One region of the Janthinobacterium sp. 1L-D-8-B-C4 genome, then DNA from elsewhere that is predicted to be linked to it. Evidence: predicted binding sites of a transcription regulator. Region 1 holds the regulator's gene; the other holds the start of a gene.
What was found. Region 1 encodes HrcA, which represses chaperone genes, less so after heat shock. Its sites were predicted from a motif close to TTAGCACTCNNNNNNNNNGAGTGCTAA; they were not measured.
Positions count from the first base shown of each region.

Region 2: groES (co-chaperone GroES) is a predicted target of HrcA. The motif match lies at 8,654-8,680, and genes of this name have one in related genera.

Region 1 is NZ_JBXAVX010000018.1:103,592-115,698, forward strand. It holds gene AC0Z42_RS25590 (CaiB/BaiF CoA transferase family protein) at 1-768, shown strand, start outside; gene AC0Z42_RS25595 (barstar family protein) at 801-1,127, opposite strand; gene dapB (4-hydroxy-tetrahydrodipicolinate reductase) at 1,136-1,945, opposite strand; gene AC0Z42_RS25605 (outer membrane protein assembly factor BamE) at 1,961-2,656, opposite strand; gene fur (ferric iron uptake transcriptional regulator) at 2,780-3,211, shown strand; gene hrcA (heat-inducible transcriptional repressor HrcA) at 3,216-4,232, opposite strand; gene AC0Z42_RS25620 (HAD family hydrolase) at 4,313-5,038, opposite strand; gene AC0Z42_RS25625 (hypothetical protein) at 5,273-5,875, shown strand; gene AC0Z42_RS25630 (hypothetical protein) at 5,912-6,517, shown strand; gene mmsB (3-hydroxyisobutyrate dehydrogenase) at 6,679-7,581, opposite strand; gene AC0Z42_RS25640 (enoyl-CoA hydratase/isomerase family protein) at 7,603-8,718, opposite strand; gene AC0Z42_RS25645 (enoyl-CoA hydratase) at 8,711-9,496, opposite strand; gene AC0Z42_RS25650 (acyl-CoA dehydrogenase family protein) at 9,493-10,653, opposite strand; gene AC0Z42_RS25655 (CoA-acylating methylmalonate-semialdehyde dehydrogenase) at 10,663-12,107, opposite strand, start outside.
Region 2 is NZ_JBXAVX010000007.1:247,644-259,750, reverse strand. It holds gene AC0Z42_RS14790 (NAD(P)H-binding protein) at 1-729, shown strand, start outside; gene AC0Z42_RS14785 (c-type cytochrome) at 788-1,102, opposite strand; gene ilvD (dihydroxy-acid dehydratase) at 1,317-3,182, opposite strand; gene AC0Z42_RS14775 (LysR family transcriptional regulator) at 3,358-4,263, shown strand; gene lgt (prolipoprotein diacylglyceryl transferase) at 4,275-5,105, shown strand; gene AC0Z42_RS14765 (MurR/RpiR family transcriptional regulator) at 5,348-6,208, shown strand; gene AC0Z42_RS14760 (EVE domain-containing protein) at 6,205-6,669, opposite strand; RNA gene ssrS (6S RNA) at 6,750-6,927, opposite strand; gene AC0Z42_RS14750 (cell division protein ZapA) at 7,004-7,315, opposite strand; gene AC0Z42_RS14745 (DUF904 domain-containing protein) at 7,315-7,578, opposite strand; gene AC0Z42_RS14740 (hypothetical protein) at 7,704-8,420, opposite strand; gene groES (co-chaperone GroES) at 8,934-9,224, shown strand; gene groL (chaperonin GroEL) at 9,276-10,925, shown strand; gene AC0Z42_RS14725 (hypothetical protein) at 11,086-11,736, opposite strand; gene AC0Z42_RS14720 (hypothetical protein) at 11,999-12,107, shown strand, end outside.

The sequences.
Region 1 (12,107 bases):
ATGGGCGGGCTGATGAGCATTACCGGCGTGCCCGATGGCGAACCGGGCGCCGGCCCGCAAAAAGTTGGCGTGGCGCAAACCGACATCATGACAGGGCTGTACGCGACCATCGCGGTGCAGGCGGCGCTTGCGGAACGGACTCGTTCCGGCCTGGGCCAGCATATCGACCTGGCCTTGCTCGATGTACAGGTGGCGGCGCTGGGCAACCAGGCGGCCAACTACCTGTGTGGCGGCAAGGTGCCGCAGCGCATGGGCAACGCGCATCCGAATATCGTGCCCTACCAGGATTTCCCCACCGCCGATGGCGACATGATTTTGGCAATCGGCAACGACGGCCAGTTCGCGCGCTTTTGCGCCATCGCTGGCCACCCGGAATGGGCGCAGGATGAGCGTTTCGCCACCAATCCGCAGCGCGTGGCGCACCGGGCGGTATTGATCCCGCTGCTGCGCCAGGCCACGGTGATGCGCACCACCGACGAGTGGATCACGGCGTTCGAACTGGCTGCCGTGCCTTGCGGCCCCGTCAACCGCATCGACCAGGTATTTGCCGACCCGCAAGTGGTAGCGCGTGGACTGAAAGTGGAGATGGCGCACCCGACGGCGGGCACGGTGGCGCTGGTGGCCAATCCGGTGCGATTATCAAGCTCACCGGTGCAATACCGCTTGCCGCCGCCGTTGCTGGGGCAGCATACGGATGAGGTGCTGGGGCAATGGCTTGGGTTGCAGAGTGGGGAGATTGCAGGTTTGCGCGAACGCAAGGTGGTGTAAAGCAAAACGCCGGACCCAAGGTCCGGCGTTTTTTACTTGAGCGTCAGCTTCAACGCCGGCTTCTCGCCATAATCCTCGTAGCGCTCGTTGATGCCGGCCACGCAAAACGTCACTTCTTCGAGCAGATCAGGCGCCTGCGCCTTCACGCTTTCCGCGTCCTGCAGCACGATTTCCAGCACTTCATTGGGCTTGAGCCGGAACTTGCTCATGCCGTCTTCGTCACGCAGATAGCTGAGGCAATCGACCCAGGCGTCCATGCTGTTGCCGTAAAACGCGGGGAAACCGAAGGCCTGCACGCATTGCGCGTGAAAGCTCGCTTCGTCGGTGATTGCTTTTCCATCCAGGATGGCAGTGGCCATATCGATCCTCAGTTCTTCAGCGACAACACGTCCTGCATGTCGTACAGGCCGGTCGGCTTGTCGGCCAGGAAACGCGCGGCGCGCAGGGCGCCATGGGCGTAGGTGACGCGGCTGCTCGATTTGTGGCTGATCTCGATGCGCTCGCCGATGCCGGCAAACAGCACCGTATGGTCGCCAACGATATCGCCGCCACGGATGGTGGCAAAGCCGATGGTCGACGGATCGCGTTCGCCGGTCACGCCTTCGCGGCCATACACGGCGCATTCCTTCAGGTCGCGGCCCAGAGCACCAGCCACCACTTCACCCATCTGCAGGGCGGTACCGGAAGGCGCGTCGACCTTGTGGCGGTGGTGGGCTTCGATGATCTCGATATCGTAGCCTTCGGACAAGCTTTTCGCGGCCAGTTCCAGCAGCTTCATGGTCACGTTCACGCCCACGCTCATGTTCGGCGCAAACATGATGGCGGTCTTTTCGGCGGCGGCGGCAATCGCCGCCTTGCCGGCCTCGTCGAAACCGGTGGTGCCGATAATCATCTTGATGCCGTGCTCGGCGCAATAGGCCAGGTGCTGCAAGGTGCCTTCGGGACGGGTGAAGTCGATCAGGTAGTCGGCATTGGCCAGGCCCTTGGCCAGATCGGACTCGGTCAGCACGCCGGCAGGTTTGCCCAGGAAGGCGGCCGCATCCTGGCCGATCGATGGCGAGCCCGCGCGGTCGAGCGCACCGGCCAGCACGGCGTCGGGCGCGTTGCCGACCGCTTCGATCAGGATATGGCCCATGCGGCCACTGGCGCCGGCGATTGCAATTTTCAGTTCAGTCATAATATTTACAGCAACTTATTTGGTGGGGGCAGGTGCCGGTTCAGCTGGCGTCGCGGATGGTGTCATCTCGGGCTTGGTCACCGGAATCATCGCCGGCGTATTGTCAGGGTTAGCCGGCACGGCCGACGGCGCCACTGGCGATGGCACCACGGCGGCCGGCGCACCGGCCTTGGCCAGCTTGGCGAATGGCGACGGGCCGGCGATGCGGTCGATATACTCTTTTTCGGTCGGCAGGTTGCCGCCTTCGAAGCGGGCAACCTTGCCTTCCTTGTCAAAGTACACGACCACGCGGCTGCTGGTGGTCTCGCCGCTACCGCGTGCCAGGCGGAATGGGTAGTCCCAGCGGTCGGCATGGAACAGGTCGGCCAGCAAGGGTGTGCCCAGAATGAAACGGACCTGGTCGCGCGTCATGCCTTCTTTCAGCTGGGCCACCATCTCTTCGGAGACAAAGTTGCCTTGCTGAATGTCAGGGCGATACGGCGAGAAAAACCACATGAATTTCTGCAGTGGCGTGATGGTGGTGGTCTGCGCGCCATTCTCGGGCACGAGTTCCTTGCCTTCTTTCTGGGCGGCCGCCGGTTTTTCACCAAGGATGCCACGGCTGGCACAGCCGGTCGCCATCAGCGCAACGCAAACCAGGCCTGCAACGACCGGTGCTCGGAATGAAATACGGTGACGCAAGGATGGCAATACAGCCGGTGTGACGTGCATAAATGACCTCAATTTGATGAACAAAACGCCAGGAGTGACTGGTCCACCCAAAAATGCTTATTTTGGCACTCGCCGACAAAACGCTATATGATAAAGCACCTGACCCACATACGAGCAACAAACATGAGTAACAATCCTAGTGATCTCAAGGCAAGCGGCCTGAAAGCCACCCTGCCACGGCTGAAGATACTCGATATCTTCCAGAGTAGCCCGGTGCGCCACCTGACGGCGGAAGACGTCTATAAAATTCTTCTGGCCGACAATATGGACGTCGGGCTGGCAACTGTCTACCGTGTATTGACCCAGTTCGAACAAGCTGGCTTGCTTAACCGCAACCACTTTGAAACGGGCAAGGCCATTTTCGAACTCAACGAAGGCTCGCACCACGATCACCTGGTGTGTCTCGATTGCGGCAGGGTCGAAGAATTCTTCGACGAAGCCATCGAAACACGCCAGCAAAGCGTGGCCGAAGAGCGCGGTTTCAAGATCGCCGAGCACGCGCTGGCCATCTACGGCAACTGCATCAAGCCAGCCTGCCCGCACCGGCCTGCCTGACTGGTCAATGATGGCTGAGGGCGTTTGACAGCAGCTTGGCCGTAATATCGACAATCGGAATGACCCGCTCGTAGGCCATGCGGGTCGGCCCGATTACGCCCAGGGTGCCCACGATCTTGCCGTTGACCTCATATGGCGCCGTCACCACGCTCATTTCATCCATCGGCACCAGATTCGATTCGCCGCCGATGAAGATCTGCACGCCGGTTGCCTTGCTCGACACGTCGAGCAACTGCATCAGTCCCGTCTTCTGCTCGAACATGTCGAAGAGCTGGCGCAGCGAACTCATGTTCGATGACAAATCGCTCACGCTGAGCAGGTTGCGCTCGCCTGAAATCACCATGTCGTCGCTGTGATCGCTCATCACTTCGCTGCCGGCCTCGACCGCCGCCTGCATCAGGCTGCCCATATCGTCGCGCAACTGGCGCAGTTCACCCTGCAGGCGCACGCGTACGGCGTCAAATGACAGGCCGCCATAATTCTGGTTGATGTAATTGGCCGACTGGATCAGCTGCGACGGCGTATAGTCCGCCTCGGTCAGCAGCAGCCGGTTCTGCACGTCGCCGCCCGGGCCGACGATGACCAGCAGGATGCGTTTTTCGGACAGGCGCAGAAATTCAATCTGCTGGAATACCGATTCGCGGCGCGGGCTCAGCACCACGCCGGCAAACTGCGACAGCGAGGACAGCATCTGCGCCGCATTGGCGATGGTTTTTTGCGGCTGCTGCGTCTGCAGGCGCAGGCGCGCGTCAACCATATGCTCGTCAAGATGTTTCACCGTCAGCAAGGTGTCGACAAAGATGCGGTAGCCGCGCGGCGTGGGGATGCGACCGGCCGAGGTATGCGGGCTCGACACATAGCCCTGCTCTTCCAGGTCGGCCATGATGTTGCGGATGGTGGCCGGCGACAGATCGAGGCCGGAAATTTTCGACAAGGCGCGCGAACCGACCGGCTGGCCGTCGGCGATATAACGCTCGACCAGGGCTTTCAGCAGGGTTTGGGCACGTAGTTCGAGTTGCATGGTGTCTTCAGTTATACAGTGTTGGCAGCCAGGAGTGCAGCAACAGCAGCCATTATGCACGTTCGCCTGCGCAACGGCGATCAATCTTCCAGTTGCGCCTGCAGCCAGAGCAGCAATTCATCAAAGTTGGCACAGATGGCGTCCGGTTGCACACCGGCCGCCAGATGCGCGTCGCTGCCGCCCCGGTTCATCCAGACGGCGCGCATGCCCGCATCCTGCGCCCCCGTTACATCGAAATACAGATCGTCGCCCACATACACGGCCTCGTGCGGCGCCACGCCCAGCGCTTCGCAGCCAGCCAGGAAAATCGAGGCGTCGGGCTTGGCCACGCCAAACTCGCTGGCGGCGATCGATATCCTGAAATGCTGGGCGAGACCGATAATTTCAAGGTCGGCGTTGCCGTTCGAGATAGAACCGACCAGCAGGCGCTGCTGCATCCAGGCCAGGCCAGGCAGCACATCGTCATAGGGGATGACGCGGTTGCGGGCGGCCAGGAATTGCCTGACGGCTTCATCGACCAGGGCCGTATCCTCGCCAGCGGCGGCGAAGGCCGTCAGCAGGCCGGCACGGCGCAGTTCGATCAGGTTGCCATGGAAATGTGGTTGTTCGTTCAACATGTCCAGCCGGTGCCGGCGCAAGGCTTCGATGGAAAACTGCTGCGCCACCCTCGGCGCATGCGCGGCCAGCCAGTCGTGCAGCAGCGTTTCGGCGGCGGCGATCACGGGCGCAATCGGCCACAGCGTATCATCGAGATCGAACAGGATGGCCTTGGGCGAAACCAGGGTTTTGACGGAAGTAGTGGTCATGGCGACAATCAGGATGGAGAAACGGGCAAGCCCTATTGTCGCACCGATCGCACGATGCAACGGGCCAGGGGAACCAGCATATGAGGGCGTATCAGGGCTGGCGCCGCAAAAATTGTTACAGGGTGATACAAGGCAAGGTCAATCGGCTTGCCAGATAGACTAAAATAGGCGCCATTCCAATACGGCGCCAGCGTCCGTGTTGCGCTACCCTACCTAATTCGTTTTGGAGAATGTATGAAAAATGTATACCTGCGCTCGATGCTGGCGGCGGCTTGCGCTGCCACGTTGGCAGCCTGCGGCGGCAGCGGCGGCAATATGTACCTGAGTGGCTCGGTCATCGGCCTGGCCAAGACCGGCCTGATCTTGCAAAATGGTGGCGAAGACCTGCCTGTGGCTGCCGGCGCCAGCAGCTTTGTGTTTGTCAACCTGATCAAATCCGAAGACCGCTACGATATCAAGATCAAGCAGCAGCCGAAGGGCGCCACTTGCACCATGACCAATGGCAGCGGCAAGGCCAACAGTTATTCCGTCTCGACTGCCTATGTTTCTTGCATTACCGACACGTATCCACTCGGTGGCTCGATCACTGGCCTCAGCGCCGGCGGCCTGACGCTGGTCAATGGCGTCAGCGGCAGCATCAGCCCGCTGCAAGGCGCGACCAGCTTTACCTTCCCGGCGGTTGCCGACGGTTCCACCTATAACCTTTCCATTTCAAGCAATCCGGCTGGCTTGACGTGCAGATTCCAGGGCTCGACCAGCCCCGACGGCCACGATATCGTGGGCATCATGGGCTCCGGCCCCGTCAGCTCGTTGGCACTTGCCTGCGCACCGAAGTAAGCCGTGCGATCCGTGAACACCCTTTTGGAGAACTACATGAAGTCATCCTGCCTGCGCCCTCTCGCCGCGCTGCTGCTCACCGTGGGCCTGGCGGCCTGCGGCGGCAAGGCCTCGTACGATGTGTCCGGTACCATTTCCGGCCTCAGCAATGCCGGCCTGGTGCTGGCCAACGGCGGCGACACCGTTTCGCCCGCCGTCGGCGCGACCACGTTTACCTTCCCCAAGCGCATCGACTACGGCACCAACTACACCATCACGGTGAAAACGCCGCCGGCGCACATGAATTGCACCGTCTCGGGCGGCACCGGTTCGGCGGGCCTGTATGTCAGCATTGAAGCCTTTGTCAGCTGCCAGCAAAACACCTATACGGTCGGCGGCACCATTACCGGCCAGACCGTCGATGGCCTGGTACTGGGCAATGGCAGCACGGCCACGCCGCTGACGGTAGCCAAGGCAACCGCCACCTTTGTCATGCCCGATGCGGTGGCCGATGGCAGTGCCTACGGTATCAGCGTGATTACCAACCCGGTCGGACAGACTTGCAACGTGGCGACCAATCCGTCGACCGGCCTGTCGACCGGCGTGGGCATCATGGGCGAAGCCAAGGTCGACACTGTCCGTATCGTCTGCACCACGCCTTGATCAACCGGCCTGCAATAAGATATAACCAATTCGTATAATAGGTATTTGAAAGATAAATTGGAGTTATATGTGGCGATGCAGCATACTGCATCTGTCTCCTCCAACTCTTCCAAGAATTGGATTTAGCCCGCTTTTACCAGCGGGCTTTTTTTTGCCCAAAATCAGGCAGGCTTGCCCAGGTCGCCATTGAACAGCTGCACGATACTGGAAAAGTCCTGGCCGCCGTGGCCGGCATCCGCATGCAGCTGGTACAACTGGCGCACCAGGCCACCCAACGGCGTGGCCGCGTTGGCCGACAGCGCCGATTGCTGCGCCAGGCCCAGGTCTTTCAGCATCAGCGTCGTGCCGAAACCGCCGCTGTAGTTGCGTGACGCGGGCGCACTGTCCATCACGCCCGGCCACGGGTTATACACTTCCAGGGTCCAGTTGCGGCCCGAGCTCTTGGCCATGATGTCGGACAGCACGGCCGGGTCGAGCCCGTGCGCCACGCCCAGATTCAGGGCTTCGGCTGTGCCTGCCATCAAGATCCCCAGCAGCATGTTGTTGCAGATCTTTGCCACCTGGCCTGCGCCCGCCTCGCCCGCATGGAAGATATTCTTGCCCATCTTTTCCAGCAGCGGCCGCGCGCGCAGCAAGGCGCTGGCCTCGCCGCCAACGATAAAGGTCAGGGTGCCGGCTGCCGCACCAGCCGTGCCGCCGGAGACCGGCGCGTCGAGCATGGCAAAGCCGCGCGCGGACGCCGCCTGCGCCACCTGGCGCGCCACCTCGGCGGCAATCGTGCTGCAGTCGATCAGCAGAGCGCCCGCCTTGGCCGAGTCGAGCACGCCGCCTTCGCCCAGGTACAGCTCCTGCACGTGCTTGTTGGCCGGCAGCATGGTGATCACGGCGTCGGCCGCCTGCACTGCCGCGCTGGCGGAGGCGGCGGCCGTGGCGCCGGCCTCGACCAGCGAGGCAACCGCTGCCGGCGCCAGATCGAATACCGATACATGAAAGCCGGCCGCGACCAGGTTGCGCGCCATCGGCGCGCCCATGTTGCCCAGGCCGATAAATGCGATATGTTGCATGGTGTCTCCTCTATGCTTGTTCTATGCCAGGTCGGCCAGCGGATGCTGTGTCCACGGCGCCTGGAAATACTGATTCAGATAGCTGTCGTCCAGTGCAGCCAGGCTGCCGGGGCGCCACTGCGGCGCATTGTCCTTGTCGATCAGCAAGGCGCGCACACCTTCGGCAAAGTCGGGATGGGCGCAGCACTGCACCGCCACGATCAGTTCCAGTTGAAACACTTGCGCCAGGCTCAGGTGGCGCGTGCGCTCGCGCATGGCCCACACCAGGGCGGCCGAGCTCGGCGCGCCCTTGGCCAGCGAGTGGGCCGCTTTTTGCAGCCAGCTCGATTCACCGTCATAGGCGGCAATCGCCGCCACCACCTCTTGCAAGGTGGGCGCCTGCGTCAGGGTGGCAATCGCGTCGAAATTGTCGCGCACTGGCGAGGCGGGCAACAGCGAGGCGGGCGAAGCCAGGGCGCGCAGCAAGCGGTCCAGTTGCTGGTGATTGGCTTGCGGACCAGGCTGCCATTGCGCCAGCGCCAGCGCGTCGAGCACCATGGCGCGTGTCTCCTGCTGCAGGAAATAGTCGCCCAGGCCGACAAACAGTGCATCGGCCGCATTCATCGGCGCCCCCGTCAAGCCGAGGAACAGGCCGCTGCGCCCTGGCATGCGGCCCAGGAACCAGCTGCCGCCCACGTCCGGGAACAGGCCGATGGTAATTTCCGGCATGGCGATGCGCGTGCTTTCCGTCACTACGCGGTGGCTGGCGCCCGCCATCAGGCCAAGGCCGCCGCCCATGACGATGCCGCCCCCCCATACCAGCAGCGGTTTGGCATAGGTATGGATGCGATGGTCGAGCCGGTACTCCTCGGCAAAAAAGGCCAGCGCCTGCGGGTTAGGCACCACGCCGGGCTGGTCCACCACGGCAGTACGCAGGCTGCGCACGTCGCCGCCGGCGCAAAACGCCTTGTCGGTCGACGACTGCAGCACCACGCAGGCAATCTGATCATCCGCCGCCCAGGCAACCAGGGCGCCATCGATGGCGCGTATCATCTCCAGGTCCAGGGCATGCAGCGATTTGGGCGCATCGAGCGTGATCACGCCCAGCTTCATGCCGCCGGGGCAGGCGCGCTCTTCAAGTTTGATCGTTTCAACCATTCTTCCACTCCGCCGTGCGTTTTTCCAAAAAGGCCTGCACGCCCTCTTTCTGGTCCCGGGTTTCGAACAGGCCCAGGAACAGGGTGCGTTCGTCCGGCAAGGATTGCGCCAAAGGTTTGCCGCGCGCGCCCTGGATCAGCGACTTGGATGCCGCCACGCTGCCCGGACTCTGGCGCGCCACCTTGGCCGCCAGCGCCAGCGCGGTGGCCAGCGCCTGGCCGGCCGGCACGACTTCCTCGACCAGGCCGATCGCCAGCGCACGGTTTGCGTCGACCCGCTCGCCGCATAAAATCATGCGCTTGGCCCAGCCCTCACCGACCAGCCATGGCAATATCTGCGTGCCGCCGGCGCACGGCAGCAAGCCCACCGATGCTTCCGGCAAGGCCATTTGCGCATGTTCTTCGGCAATGCGGATATCGCAGGCCAGCGCGCATTCGAGCCCGCCGCCCATGGCATAGCCATTGATGGCGGCAATGCTGACGCCGCGAAACGCCGACAAGGCTTCGAAAGCCTCGCCAAACGCGGCCGCCATTTTGAAGGCCATGTCCTTGTCGCCATCGGCAAACAGCTTCAAGTCGGCGCCGGCCGAAAAGAACTTGGCGCCGCCGCCGGTGATCACCAGCGCGTACACATTGCTGTCCGCGTTCAGGTCGGCCACCAGTTCCTTGAGCGCGCCCAGGCTGGCCAGGGTCCAGGTATGGGCCGGCGGATTGTCGAGGGTGACCTGCACCGTATGGTCGTGGCGTTCCACCAATAAATTGCTGTAGGTTTTGTTCATCGTAAAGTCTCCGTGGCGCCGTCTTTCAGGATCGCTCGCGCGATAATCAGGCGCATGATTTCATTGGTCCCTTCCAGGATCTGGTGTACCCGCGTGTCGCGCACATGGCGCTCGAGCGGATACTCGCGGATGTAGCCGTAGCCGCCGTGCAATTGCAGCGCTTCATTGCAGACATTGAAGCCGATATCGGTGGCAAAGCGCTTGGCCATGGCGCAATAGGCGGAAGCGTCAGGGCTTTGCTGGTCCAGCTTCCAGGCGGCCAGGCGTACCATCTGGCGCGCCGCCACCAGTTCGGTCAGCATGTCGGCCAGCTTGAATTGCAGCGCCTGGAACTGCGCCAGCTCGCGGCCGAACTGCTTGCGCTCCTGCATATACGTTTGCGCGCGGCTCAGGGCCGCCTGCGCCGTGCCGACCGAGCACACGGCAATATTGATGCGCCCGCCATCGATGCCCTTCATGGCAATCGCAAAGCCTTCGCCTTCGGCGCCGAGCAGATTGGCGGCCGGCACGCGTACGTTATCAAAACTGATGATGCGCGTGGGCTGGCTGTTCCAGCCCATTTTTTCTTCCTTCTTGCCATACACGATGCCGGGCAGGTCGGCTGGCACGGCAAACGCGGAAATGCCCCCTGCGCCGTCGCCGCCCGTTCTCGCCATCACGATCAGCATCTGCGTCTGGCCGGCACCGGAGATAAACGCTTTTGTGCCGTTCAGTACGTAATGGTCGCCATCCCTGACAGCTTTGGTGCGCAGGGACGCCGCGTCCGATCCCGACTGCGGCTCCGTCAAACAATAGCTGGCCAGTTTCTGGCCCGCTGCCAAGGCCGGCACCCACTCGTCGCACAGGGCTTCCTGGCCCCAGCGCGACAGCATCCAGGTGGCCATATTGTGGATGGTGATATACGCCGTGGTCGAGGTGCAGCCGCCGGCCAGCTCTTCGAAAACGATGGCCGCGTCCTGGCGCGACAGGCCCAGACCGCCCCAGCGCTGCGGCGTGTACAGGCCGCAAAAGCCCATCTCGCCGGCTTTCGCGATGGTCTCGACCGGGAAGATCGCTTCCGCATCCCAGTGCGCCGCATGCGGCGCCAGTTCGCCGGCGGCAAACGCGCGCGCGGCGTCCTGGAACTCGCGCTGCTCGTCGCTCAGTTCAAAGTCCATGAATACTCCTTACTTGAGGCTGATGGTGGTGTTGACCTTGCCCACCGAGGCCGAGTCGGTGAACCAGCGCTGGGTAATCGTCTGCGTCTGCGTGTAGAACAGCACCACCTGCTTGCCGAAGGGGCCCAGGTCGCCGAGTTTCGAGCCGCGCGAACCGGTAAAACTGAACAGCGGCACCGGCACCGGAATCGGCACGTTGATGCCCACTTGCCCGACTTCGATTTCTTCCTGGAAGTAGCGCGCCGCCGCACCGCTCTGGGTGAACAGCGCCGTGCCGTTGCCGTTGGGATTGGCGTTGACCAGTGCTATCGCTTCGTCGAGCGTATCGACCTCGACCACGATCAAGACCGGGCCAAAGATTTCCTGGTCATACACAATCATGCCCGGTTTCACGCCCGACAGAATCGTCGGGCCGACGAAGTTACCGTTCGGATAGCCATCGACCTTCACATCGCGTCCGTCCAGGGTCAGGGTAGCGCCCTCTTCGACGCCTTTGGCGATCAGGCCGAACACGCGCTCTTTTGCCGCGCACGAAATCACGGGCCCGAGGTCGGGATTGTCCTTGCCGGCGCCGACCGTCAGGGTCTGCGCCTTGGCAGACAATTCAGGCAGCCAGTCACGCGCTTCACCGACCAGCACCGCAACCGAGGCCGCCATGCAGCGCTGGCCGGCCGCGCCAAAGCCGGCGCCCAGCAGCTGGTTCAGGGTCTGTTCCTTGTTGGCGTCCGGCAGCACCACGGCGTGGTTCTTGGCGCCCATCATGCACTGCGCGCGCTTGCCGGCCAGGCTGGCGCGCTGGTACACATGCGTGCCGACCTTGCTCGAACCGACAAACGAGATCGCCTTGATATCGGGATGGTCGCACAGTGCATTGACCACGTCTTCGCCGCCATGGATCACGTTCAGCACGCCAGCCGGTATGCCCGCCTGCAAGGCCAGGCGCACCAGTTTTTCCGTCACCAGCGGGTCCTGCTCGGACGGTTTCAGCACAAAGGTATTGCCGCAGGCAATTGCCATCGGGAACATCCACAGCGGGATCATGGCCGGGAAGTTGAATGGCGTAATGCCGGCGCACACGCCCAGCGGCTGCATCACGCTGTAGGTGTCGACGCCGCCGGCCACATTCTGCGCGTATTCGCCCATCTGCAGGGTGCCGATATTGGCTGCATGTTCGACCACTTCCAGGCCACGGAATACATCGCCTTCGGCGTCGAGCAGGGTCTTGCCCTGTTCCATCGTCAAGGTGGCGGCCAGGTCGGCCATGTTCTCGCGGATCAGCTGCTGCAGTTTCAAAAAGATGCGGGCGCGCGCGCCGATCGGCGTCTTGCGCCAGGTTTTGAAGGCGCGCTGGGCCGAGGCGATGGCCGCGTTGACTTCGTCCGGCGTGGCGAACGGCACCCTGGCCAGCACCTCCTGGGTGGCCGGATTGACGACATCGCGCCAGACGGTGGTGG
Region 2 (12,107 bases), on a different contig from region 1:
TACCGCGACTGGGACAAGCTGGTGCTGCCGATGCTGGACAACACCATCGCCGCAGCGCAGCAGCAAGGCGCGACCATCGTGCTGCCCGGCACGGTCTACAACTATGGCGCCGACGCCTTTCCCATATTGAAGGAGGACGCGCCGCAGCTGCCGGCCACGCGCAAGGGCGCGATCCGGGTCGAACTGGAAGCGCGGCTGGAACGTGCTTCAGGGGGCGGCGCGCGGGTGCTGATCGTACGGGCCGGCGACTTCTTTGGTCCCGGCGCTGGCAACAGCTGGTTTGCGCAGGGCCTGGTCAAGCCGGGCCAGCCGGTGCGCGCAATCGCCTATCCGGGCAAGGAAGGCATCGGGCATCAATGGTCGTATTTGCCAGACGTGGCGCGCACCATGGTCGCACTGCTGGCACTGCGCGAACGCCTGCCACCCTTTGCGCGTTTTCACCTGGCGGGGCACTGGGATCACGATGGACGGCAGATGACGGACGCGATAGCGCGCGTGGTAGAGCAGGCCACGGGCCGCACGCCGCGCGTGACAGCGTTTCCGTGGTGGCTGATGGCATTGGCCGCGCCGTTCGTGGCGACCTTGCGCGAGCTGCGTGAAATGCGTTATTTGTGGCAGACGCCGGTGCGCATGGAAAACGCAAAGCTGTTGGCCGTGCTGGGGCAGGAGCCGCATACGCCGCTGGAGCTGGCGGTGAGGGCCACGTTAAAGGGGATGGGCAACCTGTAAAAAAAACGCGCCGGGGATGCCGGCGCGCTGATTGTCGTGCTGGGTTTGAGGGCACAGATTATTTCTGTGCCAGCACCCATTTCACCAGGGTGCGTGCTTCCGCTTCGCTCACCTGCGGGTTCGCTGGCATCGGGATCGCGCCCCAGGTACCGGAGCCGCCCTTCATGACTTTTGCCACCAGCTTGTTTTCCGCGTCTTTCTGACCGGCGTACTTGGCGGCCACGTCCTTGTACGCAGGGCCGACCAGCTTGCTGCCAACCGCGTGGCAAGCCATGCAATTCTTTGCTTTCGCCAGGTCAGGATTGGCCAGCGCCACTTGCGAGGTCAACGCCGACACAGCCAACACACCTACCAACATCATGGAACGTTTCATTGTCTTTTCTCCAGAGTAACTTCCTGCCGGCATTCTACCGTGTTTCAGCAGGTTCACCACGAGCCCAGATCAAGCGATTCAAATAGTAAAACGCTTGGGGTAAGGCTATTTTGCCCCAAGCGCGCGCCAATTCCCATGTTGTTTGTAAGGCGATGTAACCCGCCGCAATGCCGCCCCTGAAAGCGGCGCGGCCGGTGCTGCATTTTTACAACGATCAGCGCTTTTTCAGCTGCGACAAGTCGCGCACGGCGCCACGGTCGGCCGAGGTGGTCAGGGCCGCGTAGGCCTGCAGCGCCTGCGATACATAACGCTCGCGGTTGACCGGCAGCCAGGCCGCTTCGCCCTTCGCTTCCATGGCGGCGCGGCGCGCGGCCAGTTCGGCCGGCGTGACGCGCAGGTTGATGGTGCGCTCCGGGATATCGATATCGATGAAGTCGCCCTCTTCCACCAGGCCGATGGCGCCGCCTTCGGCCGCTTCCGGCGAGGCGTGGCCGATCACCAGGCCCGAGGAACCGCCCGAGAAGCGGCCATCGGTGAACAGCGCGCAGGCCTTGCCCAAGCCTTTTGACTTGATATACGAGGTCGGGTACAGCATTTCCTGCATGCCGGGGCCGCCTTTCGGGCCTTCGTAGCGGATGATGACGACGTCGCCTTCATGCACGGTGTCTTCCAGGATGGCAGCGACGGCCGAATCCTGGCTTTCGAATACGCGCGCCTTGCCGGAAAATTTGAGAATGCTTTCATCGACGCCGGCCGTCTTGACGATGCAGCCCTTCTCGGCCAGGTTACCGTACAACACGGCCAGGCCGCCGTCCTGCGAATAGGCGTGCGCCTTGTCGCGGATGCAGCCGGTGGCGCGGTCGGTGTCGACGCTGGCGAAACGTTCCGATTGCGAAAACGCCGTCTGCGTCGGCACGCCGCCGGGCGCGGCGCGGAACAGCTGGTGCACGGCCGGATCGTCGGTGCACTTGATGTCGTTTTGCGCGATGGCATCGGCCATGGTCGGCGCGTGGATGGTCGGCAAGGTGGTGTTGAGCAAACCGGCGCGCGCCAGCTCACCCAAAATGCCGACGATGCCGCCGGCGCGGTGCACGTCTTCGATATGGTATTTGTCGGTCATCGGCGCAACCTTGCACAGGCATGGCACCTTGCGCGAAATGCGGTCGATGTCGGCCATGGTAAATTCCACTTCCGCTTCGTGGGCGGCGGCCAAGAGGTGCAGCACGGTATTGGTCGAGCCGCCCATCGAGACGTCGAGCGCCATGGCGTTTTCAAACGCGGCCTTGGTGGCGATCGAGCGCGGCAGCACCGAATAATCGTCCTGCTCGTAGTGGCGCTTGGCCAGTTCAACGATCAAACGGCCGGCGCGCAGGAACAGCTGCTGGCGGTCCGAGTGAGTCGCCAGGATGGTGCCGTTGCCGGGCAGGGCCAGGCCCAGCGCTTCGGTCAAACAGTTCATCGAGTTGGCGGTAAACATGCCGGAACAGGAACCGCAGGTCGGACAGGCCGAGCGTTCGATTTCGGCCACGTCGGCATCGGACACGCTGCTGTCGCCGGCCTTGATCATGGCGTCGACCAGGTCGAGCTTGATGATCTTCTGCGCACCATTGACCACCTTGATCACCTTGCCCGCTTCCATCGGCCCGCCGGAAATGAACACCACCGGGATATTGATGCGCATGGCGGCCATCAGCATGCCCGGCGTGATCTTGTCGCAGTTCGAGATGCAGACCATGGCGTCGGCGCAATGGGCATTGACCATGTATTCGACCGAGTCGGCGATCAGGTCGCGCGACGGCAAGGAATACAGCATGCCGCCGTGGCCCATGGCGATGCCGTCATCGACGGCGATGGTGTTGAATTCCTTGGCCACGCCGCCGGCCGCTTCGATCTCGCGCGCCACCATCTGGCCCAGGTCCTTCAGGTGCACATGGCCGGGCACGAACTGGGTAAACGAATTGACGACCGCCACGATCGGCTTGTCGAAGTCGCCGTCCTTCATGCCGGTGGCGCGCCACAGGGCGCGGGCGCCGGCCATGTTGCGGCCGTGGGTGGTGGTGCGTGAGCGGTATTGCGGCATGATGGTCTTTCAAAAGAGTTGCCTGACTGCCGGGCTTGCAGGGTCAAGACCCTGTGCGCAGTGGGGGTACGCCAGATTGCCTTGCGCACGCCTGCCTGTCAAATATATGATGCACGCATCTGTGAGTCGCAATAGATATCACAGCAATTGTTCAACATGGAAATACATATCAATCATGCCGCTTGAATTGCGCCAGCTGCGCTATTTCGTCACCGTTGCCGAGGAACTGCATTTCGGCCGCGCCGCGCTGCGCCTGCACATGACGCAGCCGCCACTATCGCAAACCATCATGGCGCTCGAAGAACTGCTGGGCGCGCCGCTGTTTGTGCGCACCCGGCGCGAAGTGCAGCTGACGCCGGCCGGCACCGCCCTGCTGCCCGAAGCGCGGCGCCTGCTGGCCCAGGCGCAGGAACTGCCGACGCTGGTGCAGCGCGCAGCGCAAGGCGAGGCGGGCCGCTTGAGCCTGGCGTTTGTGTCGTCAGCCGACTACAGCGTGCTGCCGCCGCTGCTGCGCGCCTATCAAACGGCCTACCCGCAGGTGCAGATCCAGCTGCAGGAGGCGACCTCGGACTTGCAACTGGAAGAACTGCTGGCGGGCCGGGTCGACGCCGGCCTGCTGATCCCGCCCTTGCCCGACAAGGCAAAACTGGCGCTCGACTACCTGCCGGTGCTGGCCGAGCCCCTGGTGCTGGCGGCGCCGGCCGGCTTGGTCATCCTGGACACGCCCGGCCCCGTGCGACTGCAGGACGTGCCGGCGCTGCCTTTGATCATTTTCCCGCGCGCGATATCGCCGGCGCTGCACGACGCCATCCTGGGCGTCTTTCGCGCCGCCGGCGTGACGCCCTTGATCGGCCAGCAGGCGATCCAGATGCAAACCATCGTCAGCCTGGTCTCGGCTGGCATGGGCATCGCGCTTGTGCCACAATCGGTATCGAATCTGATGCGCCCCGGCGTAGAATACAGGCCGCTGCAAGACCCTACCCCTCTGGTGGAAACGGGGCTTGCCTGGCGCCGCGACAATACCTCGCCCGTGCTGCAGGGTTTTCTGACCCTGCTGCGCGGCACCCTGCCTGATTTTTAGAAGGAATACCGATGCTGATCCACCCGATGCCCAACCCGATCGCCATCCAGATCGGCCCGCTGGCCGTACACTGGTATGGCCTGATGTATGTGCTGGCCTTTGCCCTGTTCATTGCGCTGGGCCGCGTACGCATCAAACAGCCGCATATCGCCGCACTGGACTGGAAGAAGGAGGACCTCGACGACATGCTGTTCTATGGCATGCTGGGGGTGGTGATCGGCGGACGCCTGGGCGAAGTGCTGTTCTACCGCCCCGAGTACTTTTTCCACAATCCGCTGGAAATCTTCATGGTCTGGCATGGCGGCATGTCCTTCCACGGGGGATTTTTGGGCGTGATCCTGGCCATGTACCTGTGGGGCCGCAAGGCGGGCCGCAACCTGTTCGACGTGCTGGACTTTATCGCGCCGCTGGTGCCGCTGGGCTACGCCGCCGGCCGCTTGGGCAACTTCATCAATGCCGAACTGCCGGGCCGCATCGCCCCGGAAAGCCTGCCGTGGGCCATGCAGTGGCCGGGCATTCCCTACCCCGTGCACCCGTCGCCGATCTACCAGATGCTGGTCGACGGCATTCTGGTGTTCATCATCCTGTGGCTGTTTGCGCGCAAGCCACATCCGCGGGTGGCGGTCGGCGCCATGTTCACCCTGTTGTATGGCTGCGCGCGCTTCTTTACCGAATACTTCCGCACGCCGGACTGGGAAGTCGTGTGGTTCGGCGTGCCGATCACCTCGGGCCAGATGCTGTCGCTGCCGATGATCGTCGGCGCGATTGCCTTGCTGGTCTGGTCCTACAAGAGCCGCATCATGGCCACTCCACCGACCAGGGCGCGCATCGCCGACGCTTGATCTCCGCCGTCCTTCTTCCCTTGTGAATCTTTGCACCACCCGGCGCGGCGCGCCGGCGTGGTCGCGTCCCGGCCGACCAGCGCAGCTGCGACAGCCAATACTGAAATTATTTTTTACAAAATGAATAAAATCGAAATTTCTTTCTATTTTTGGGATTCGATTCTATAATTTATCCATTAAAGAGAGCGCCAGCATGGCGCCAGCCATGGCTTGCCCACAGCCCATACAAGAGAGCACAAGAGATGGCACAACCCGCCGCGATCGACCAGTTAATGCAGCAAATCGTCGATGAGTACGACAGCCTGTCGCGCCAGTTGAAACTGATCGCCAAGCATATCGAACAAAATCGCGCCAGCCTGATGCTTGAGCGCATCAGCGACATCGCCGCTGCCTGCGACGTGCAGCCGTCGGCCATCGTGCGCTTCGCCCAGCGCTTCGGCTTTTCCGGCTTCAGCGAAATGCAGGACGTGTTCCGCCAAGCCTATACCGACCAGGCGCGCGCCGCGCCGAACTATCGCCAGCGCATCCGCAAACTGATTTCTTCGCGCGACAGCAAGGTGCGCACGGGGGACCTGACGCGCGAATTCATCGGCGCCAGCCGCAGCGGCCTCGATGAACTGGCAGCCGGCCTCGACGACGAGCAGCTCGAAGCGGCCGTCACCTTGCTGCAGCAGGCCGACAATATCTACGTGGTAGGCGTGCGGCGCGCATTTCCCGTCGCGTCGTATATCGCCTACGCGCTGCAGCACACCAGCAAGCGCGTGCACCTGGTGACGGGCCTCGGTGGCGGCCACCGCGACCAGATGCGCAGCGTGCGCGAAGGCGACGTGGCCATTGCCATCAGCTTCGCGCCGTATGGCAAGGAAACCTTGGAATGCGCGCGCATGGCGCATGACAATGGCGCAAAAACGCTGGTGATTACCGACAGCAAACTGGCGCCGCTGGCGCGCAGCGCCGACGCCCTCTTGACGGTGACCGAAGGCAGCGCGTTTGCCTTCCGCTCGCTGACCGGCACCATCTGCCTTTGCCAGGCGCTGTTCATCGCGCTGGCCTACCGCATGGAAATCGATATTGAGGAAGTCGGCACGCAGGCGCCTGATTAATCGGTCAGCCGCGCGTTGATCGCTTTCCACTGCGCCGGCGTGACCGGCGTGATCGACAGGCGGCTACCGCGTTTCAGCAACAGCATGTCTTCCAGCACCGGCATCTGGCGCAGTTCGGACAACGGCAGCAGCGCCGTCTTTTTCAGCCCGCGCACATCGACGCTGACCCAGCGCGGCTGTTCCTGGGTAGCTTTCGGATCAAAATAATGGCTGTTTTTGTCGAACTGGCTGTGGTCCGGGTAGGCCGTGCTGGCCACTTCGGCCACCCCCACCACGCCCGGCTGCGGGCAACTGGAGTGATAAAACAGCACGCCGTCGCCTTCACGCATGCCGTCACGCATGAAATTGCGCGCCTGGTAGTTGCGCACGCCAAACCAGGGCATGGTGTGCTGCGGCGCTGCCATCAGGTCATCGATGCTCACTTCGGTGGGTTCGGATTTCATCAACCAGTATTGCTTCATGTTTTCCCCGGATCAATGCTGCAGGCGTAAAAAAACGGTTGCGCATGCCATGCTGCAACCGTTCTTGCGTTTCTCTAGTGTTAGGCCCCGCCTGTGCCGCTATGCCGGCATCCCGAACCAAACGGTTCAAGGTGGTCACGTTAGTTCAATTTCGGGTTCGTCGAACGAGCGACGCTCACTCCCATCAAACAAAATTCGCAACCGATGCGCATAAATGGTTCAAGGAATATATGACAATCGCGAACACCGCAGGGTAGGCAGAAGTTTACTCCTTCATGTCCGCATCGCAAAGGGAATTCGTACAGAAAATGCGGCCCGGGCACTTAAGCGCTGCTTAAAATAAATTTTCCTGGGGCGTCAGCGCGCTGTCGAGCACCATGTGCATGGCCGAGATTTTCTGCTTCACTTCCAGGATGGTCAGCTCGGACAGCGGTCCTTGCGGCGACTTGACGGACAAAAATTCCGCCGCCACACCCAGCGCCGCCAGCACGGCGATGCGGTCATTGCCCTTGACCTTGCCCGCGTCGCGGATGGCTTTCATCTTGCTGTCGAGATAGATGGCCGCTTCGCGCAGCGCGCGCTCTTCGCCATCGCGGCAGACCATGCTGTACGACTGGCCCATGATATTGACATCGACACGCGGCATTACGCTTCCTTCCCGTTGTCAGCCGCATGGGCCATGGCTTCGGATGCGGCTTGCTCCAGGCCCGCCTGCACCAGTTCCGGAATTTTTTCCAGCAGCGCCTCGACCCGCTCCTGCGCCTCGCGCATGCGCTGTACGTACAGCGCGTTCTCCGCAGCAAGGGCGGCATTGTCCTTGCGCAGTTGCGCGTTTTCACGACGCAGCGCATGGGTCATCTCGGCCAGCAGGCCGATTTTGTCGGATAATTCGTTGAATTCGGAAATCATGCCGCCACTATAGGGCGCAGGTCACACGGGCGTCAATCGAATCGCGTTGCTGTCACACATAATTACATCAATGCCGTGTAGTTACCGGTAAATGGATGCTTTTTAACATCTTCGGCGATCCAGCGCTATTCCTTGTAGTCCGGTTCGATGTCCAGCGCACCATACCGGTTTTCGCAGGAACGGCGGCGTAATTCCTGCTTGCCATTTTTGCCATCGAACACCATCGTCAGGTCGCGGCAGGTAGTAAAACTGCCGGGCTTGGTTCCCGTTTCGGACGGCATCAAGCTCACGCGCAAGGGCACGCTGTTGCCCATGCCCTTGTTGCTCCATTCACGGGTCTTGCCGTCTTCCTCGTCTTTCAGGGTGCGCACGGCCGCGTTCAGCAGGTCCTTCTTTTCCTTCGCGTTCAACTTGGCCACCGTGACGTCGGACAGGAAAGGCGGATAAACGGCCGGCGGCGCATCCTTGCCCTGGATATCCCAGCGTCCACTGTTTTGCGAGCATGTGCGGCGACTCAGGTCCTGCGTCTTGCCGTCGGCGGTGATGACGAATTTCAGGTCGCGGCACATATGCGCCTTCAGGCTCTGCTCGGTCAAACCGGAATTGCTGAAGCTGTACACGGCTTTGGCACCGTCGTTCTCCCACACGTGCGCTTCCTGGTCATCGTCGTCCTTGTTCAGGTGCTTGGAAAGATCATTGATCAGGGCTTCCTTGTCCTGCGGCGACAGGCTGACCACCTTCAGTTCGTCGAGAAAAGTTTGCGCGACGGCAGCGCCGGAAAAGGCCAGGCTGGCAACGCTCAGGGAGAGGGACAGCGCATGGCGTGAAAACAGGTTTGGCATGATGTGGAAGAATTGTTGATATGCAATACTGACTATCTTAGCAAATTTGGCCGATATGCAATGTTTCCCGTGTGTACAGGAACAGCCATGCTGTCAAGGCCGTGCTAGAGTCGGATTCGCCGCTGACGCCCGGGAAGCAGGCTTGCGCCAGCGCAAACCCGCGTCACTCCGCCGCTTGCACCGATCGTGTATATATATGTTCCCCTTGAATAAGCCACTTGCCGTCCCTATAATTAGCACTCGTTAGTAGAGAGTGCTAACAAACTCTTTCGTAGCAATCCTCATGACAGATCGATGCTTGCCTGCTTTCTGGCAAGGAGTACGCGCGGTGGGCGACGCCGCAGCGCACTTCCTGCCGAACGCGGGCAAGCACGGGACGAACGAGGCTTGCTTGATTCGTTGCATGCCGTTATTGATTCCTCGATACGGCGGTCGGTCGACAGCGGGCCTGGCGCGATGCCGGGCTGGCGAGGATCGAGCAACACTTATCCATTGAACTTTAAGGAGTTTTGTATGAATCTGCGCCCATTGAACGATCGCGTCATCGTCAAACGCCTCGACCAGGAAACCAAGACTGCGTCCGGCCTCATCATTCCTGATGCAGCTGCTGAAAAACCGGATCAAGGCGAAGTCCTTGCCGTAGGCAATGGCAAGATTCTCGACGACGGCAAAGTCCGTCCTCTGGATGTCAAAGTGGGCGACCGCGTGCTGTTCGGCAAATATGCCGGCCAGACCGTCAAAGTCGATGGCCAGGAACTGATGGTCATGCGCGAAGAAGACATCATGGCGATCGTCGTTCAGTAATTCGTTTCCACGTTTTAAATAATCTATTCCGAAATTTCTGGAGAATTGAACATGGCAGCTAAAGAAGTAGTATTCGGCGACGCAGCGCGCGCCAAGATGGTCGAAGGCGTGAACATTCTCGCCAACGCAGTCAAAGTGACCCTGGGCCCGAAAGGCCGCAACGTGGTCCTGGAGCGCTCGTTCGGCGCCCCTACCGTCACCAAGGACGGCGTATCGGTTGCAAAAGAAGTCGAACTCAAAGACAAGCTCATGAACATGGGCGCGCAAATGGTCAAGGAAGTTGCTTCCCGCACCAGCGACAACGCCGGTGACGGCACCACCACCGCGACCGTGCTGGCACAAGCCATCGTGCGCGAAGGCATGAAGTTCGTTGCCGCCGGCATGAACCCGATGGACCTGAAGCGCGGTATTGACAAGGCTGTTGCCGCGACCGTGGAAGAACTGGCGAAAATTGCCCGTCCTTGCACCACCACCAAGGAAATCGCCCAGGTTGGCGCGATCTCGGCCAACTCCGACTACTCGATCGGCGAGCGCATCGCTGAAGCGATGGAAAAAGTCGGCAAAGAAGGCGTGATCACCGTGGAAGACGGCAAGTCGCTGAACGACGAGCTCGACATCGTGGAAGGCATGCAGTTCGACCGCGGCTACCTGTCGCCATACTTCGTCAACAATCAAGAAAAGCAAGTTGCGATCCTGGACAATCCATTCGTCCTGCTGTGCGACAAGAAAATCTCGAACATCCGTGACCTGCTGCCGGTACTGGAACAAGTTGCCAAAGCTGGCCGTCCACTTCTGATCATCGCAGAAGACATCGAAGGCGAAGCGCTGGCTACCCTGGTTGTGAACAACATCCGCGGCATCCTGAAAACTTGCGCAGTGAAAGCACCAGGCTTCGGCGACCGCCGCAAAGCCATGCTGGAAGACATCGCTGTCCTGACCGGCGGCCAGGTGATCGCCGAAGAAGTCGGCCTGACCTTGGAAAAAGTCACGCTCGAAGAGCTGGGCCAGGCCAAGCGTATCGAAGTGGGCAAGGAAAACACCATCGTCATCGACGGCGCCGGCGAAGCCAGCAACATCGAAGCACGCGTGAAACAAGTGCGCGTGCAGATCGAAGAAGCGACCTCGGACTACGACCGTGAAAAACTGCAAGAGCGCGTGGCCAAACTGGCCGGCGGCGTTGCCGTGATCAAGGTTGGCGCTGCCACCGAAGTCGAAATGAAAGAGAAAAAAGCCCGCGTTGAAGATGCACTGCACGCTACCCGCGCTGCCGTCGAAGAAGGCATCGTGCCAGGCGGCGGCGTAGCACTGCTGCGCGCACGCGCCAACATCACGGTCAAGGGCGACAATCCTGACCAGGATGCAGGTATCAAGATCGTGCTGCGCGCGATGGAAGAGCCACTGCGCATGATCGTGCAAAACGCCGGCGAAGAAGCTTCGGTCGTCGTGGCAGCCGTACTGGCTGGCACCGGCAACTACGGCTACAACGCTGCCAACGGCACCTATGGCGACATGGTTGAAATGGGCGTGCTGGATCCAGCCAAAGTGACCCGTTCGGCGTTGCAAAACGCCGCTTCGATCGCTTCGCTGATGCTGACAACCGACTGCATGGTCTGCGAAATCGCTGACGACAAAGCAGGCGGCGGCATGGGCGGCGGCATGGGTGGCATGGGCGGCATGGGTGGCATGGACGGCATGATGTAATGTCCTGCGGCCCGGCGCGCAGGCGACGGCGTCGCCGGGCCGCACAAGCCGCAGCATGACGGGCAGGCCAAAAGCTGTTCAGTCATCTGCGGCAACCCGAAAGAGCCATCTTCCACGGAAGGTGGCTTTTTTTCGTCTGTTCAACATGAAACTGCCCTGCTCAAGGCCGCGCCGCCAGCGCCGCGCTGACGATCTCCCATTCGCACATCCAGGCCTCGGTATGCCCGCAGCGCAGTTTGAGCAGACGTTGCATGCGAAACTGTTGTGCCATCAGCGGATAGCCGATGACCGGCTCATGATGGGCGATGCGATTGCGCAGGCTGCGCAGCGCCTCCATATCGTCGTAGATCATTTGCCGGGCGGACGCTACCGTCAGTGGTAATGGAAGGCATGGAAACACGGTATGCAGATGGGCGTTCCAGATGTGCTGGTCCTGCCCTGCGGTAAACATTTTGCACCAGAATGCAAACTTCAATTCGGCAATGACTTTACCGCTCGATCCAACCGGTTTGCCTTGCCTGGCCGACTGCAATTCGCCCTTGGCCCAGCTCGCCAACGAGCGCTCAAAACCCGTATGCCAGGGCCAGTTCGCGCCATATTTCAGTTCGAATGCATGGGCGACTGCGTTGCGCATCACAACCTCGCAGATATGCAGCGCCGAAAAAAACGCGCACGATACCAAGGCGTTCCAGATATAAATGTCCAGCGCCGTCGCGCCAGGCCCGAAGCCGGTAGCATTGATATAAGTACCCAGCCGTGCCGGAGAAATGGCAACGGTAATGGCTGCGGTTTGTTGTGGTGACAATGCCATATGAGGTCAGCTTCGAAAGCGGTGCACTTTTTTAAGAAAGGTATATAATCACCTTGTGTGTTTCGGGACTTGTTGGCGCAAGCCTCCCCCCGGGAACAAGAGAGTCAGAATGGCCCACTTCGGTGGGCCATTCGCGTTTCTGGACTTGCCGCCAGCTGGTTGAAGCAGTCCTTTGCCGAGCGTACTCCATGTATTCTCCCTGCTGTTGGGGATACTCAAGAGAGCGCAACGGCGATTGCCCGCGCCCGCATTTTGCTTTAGCATGGCCGCCATCATCCACCTCCTGCACGCCACCATGCCGCCACGCGCCTCGTCTTCCAAAACCGCCATTACCGCCGGCATCCTGGCCGGCCTGCTGGCCGCCGCACTGG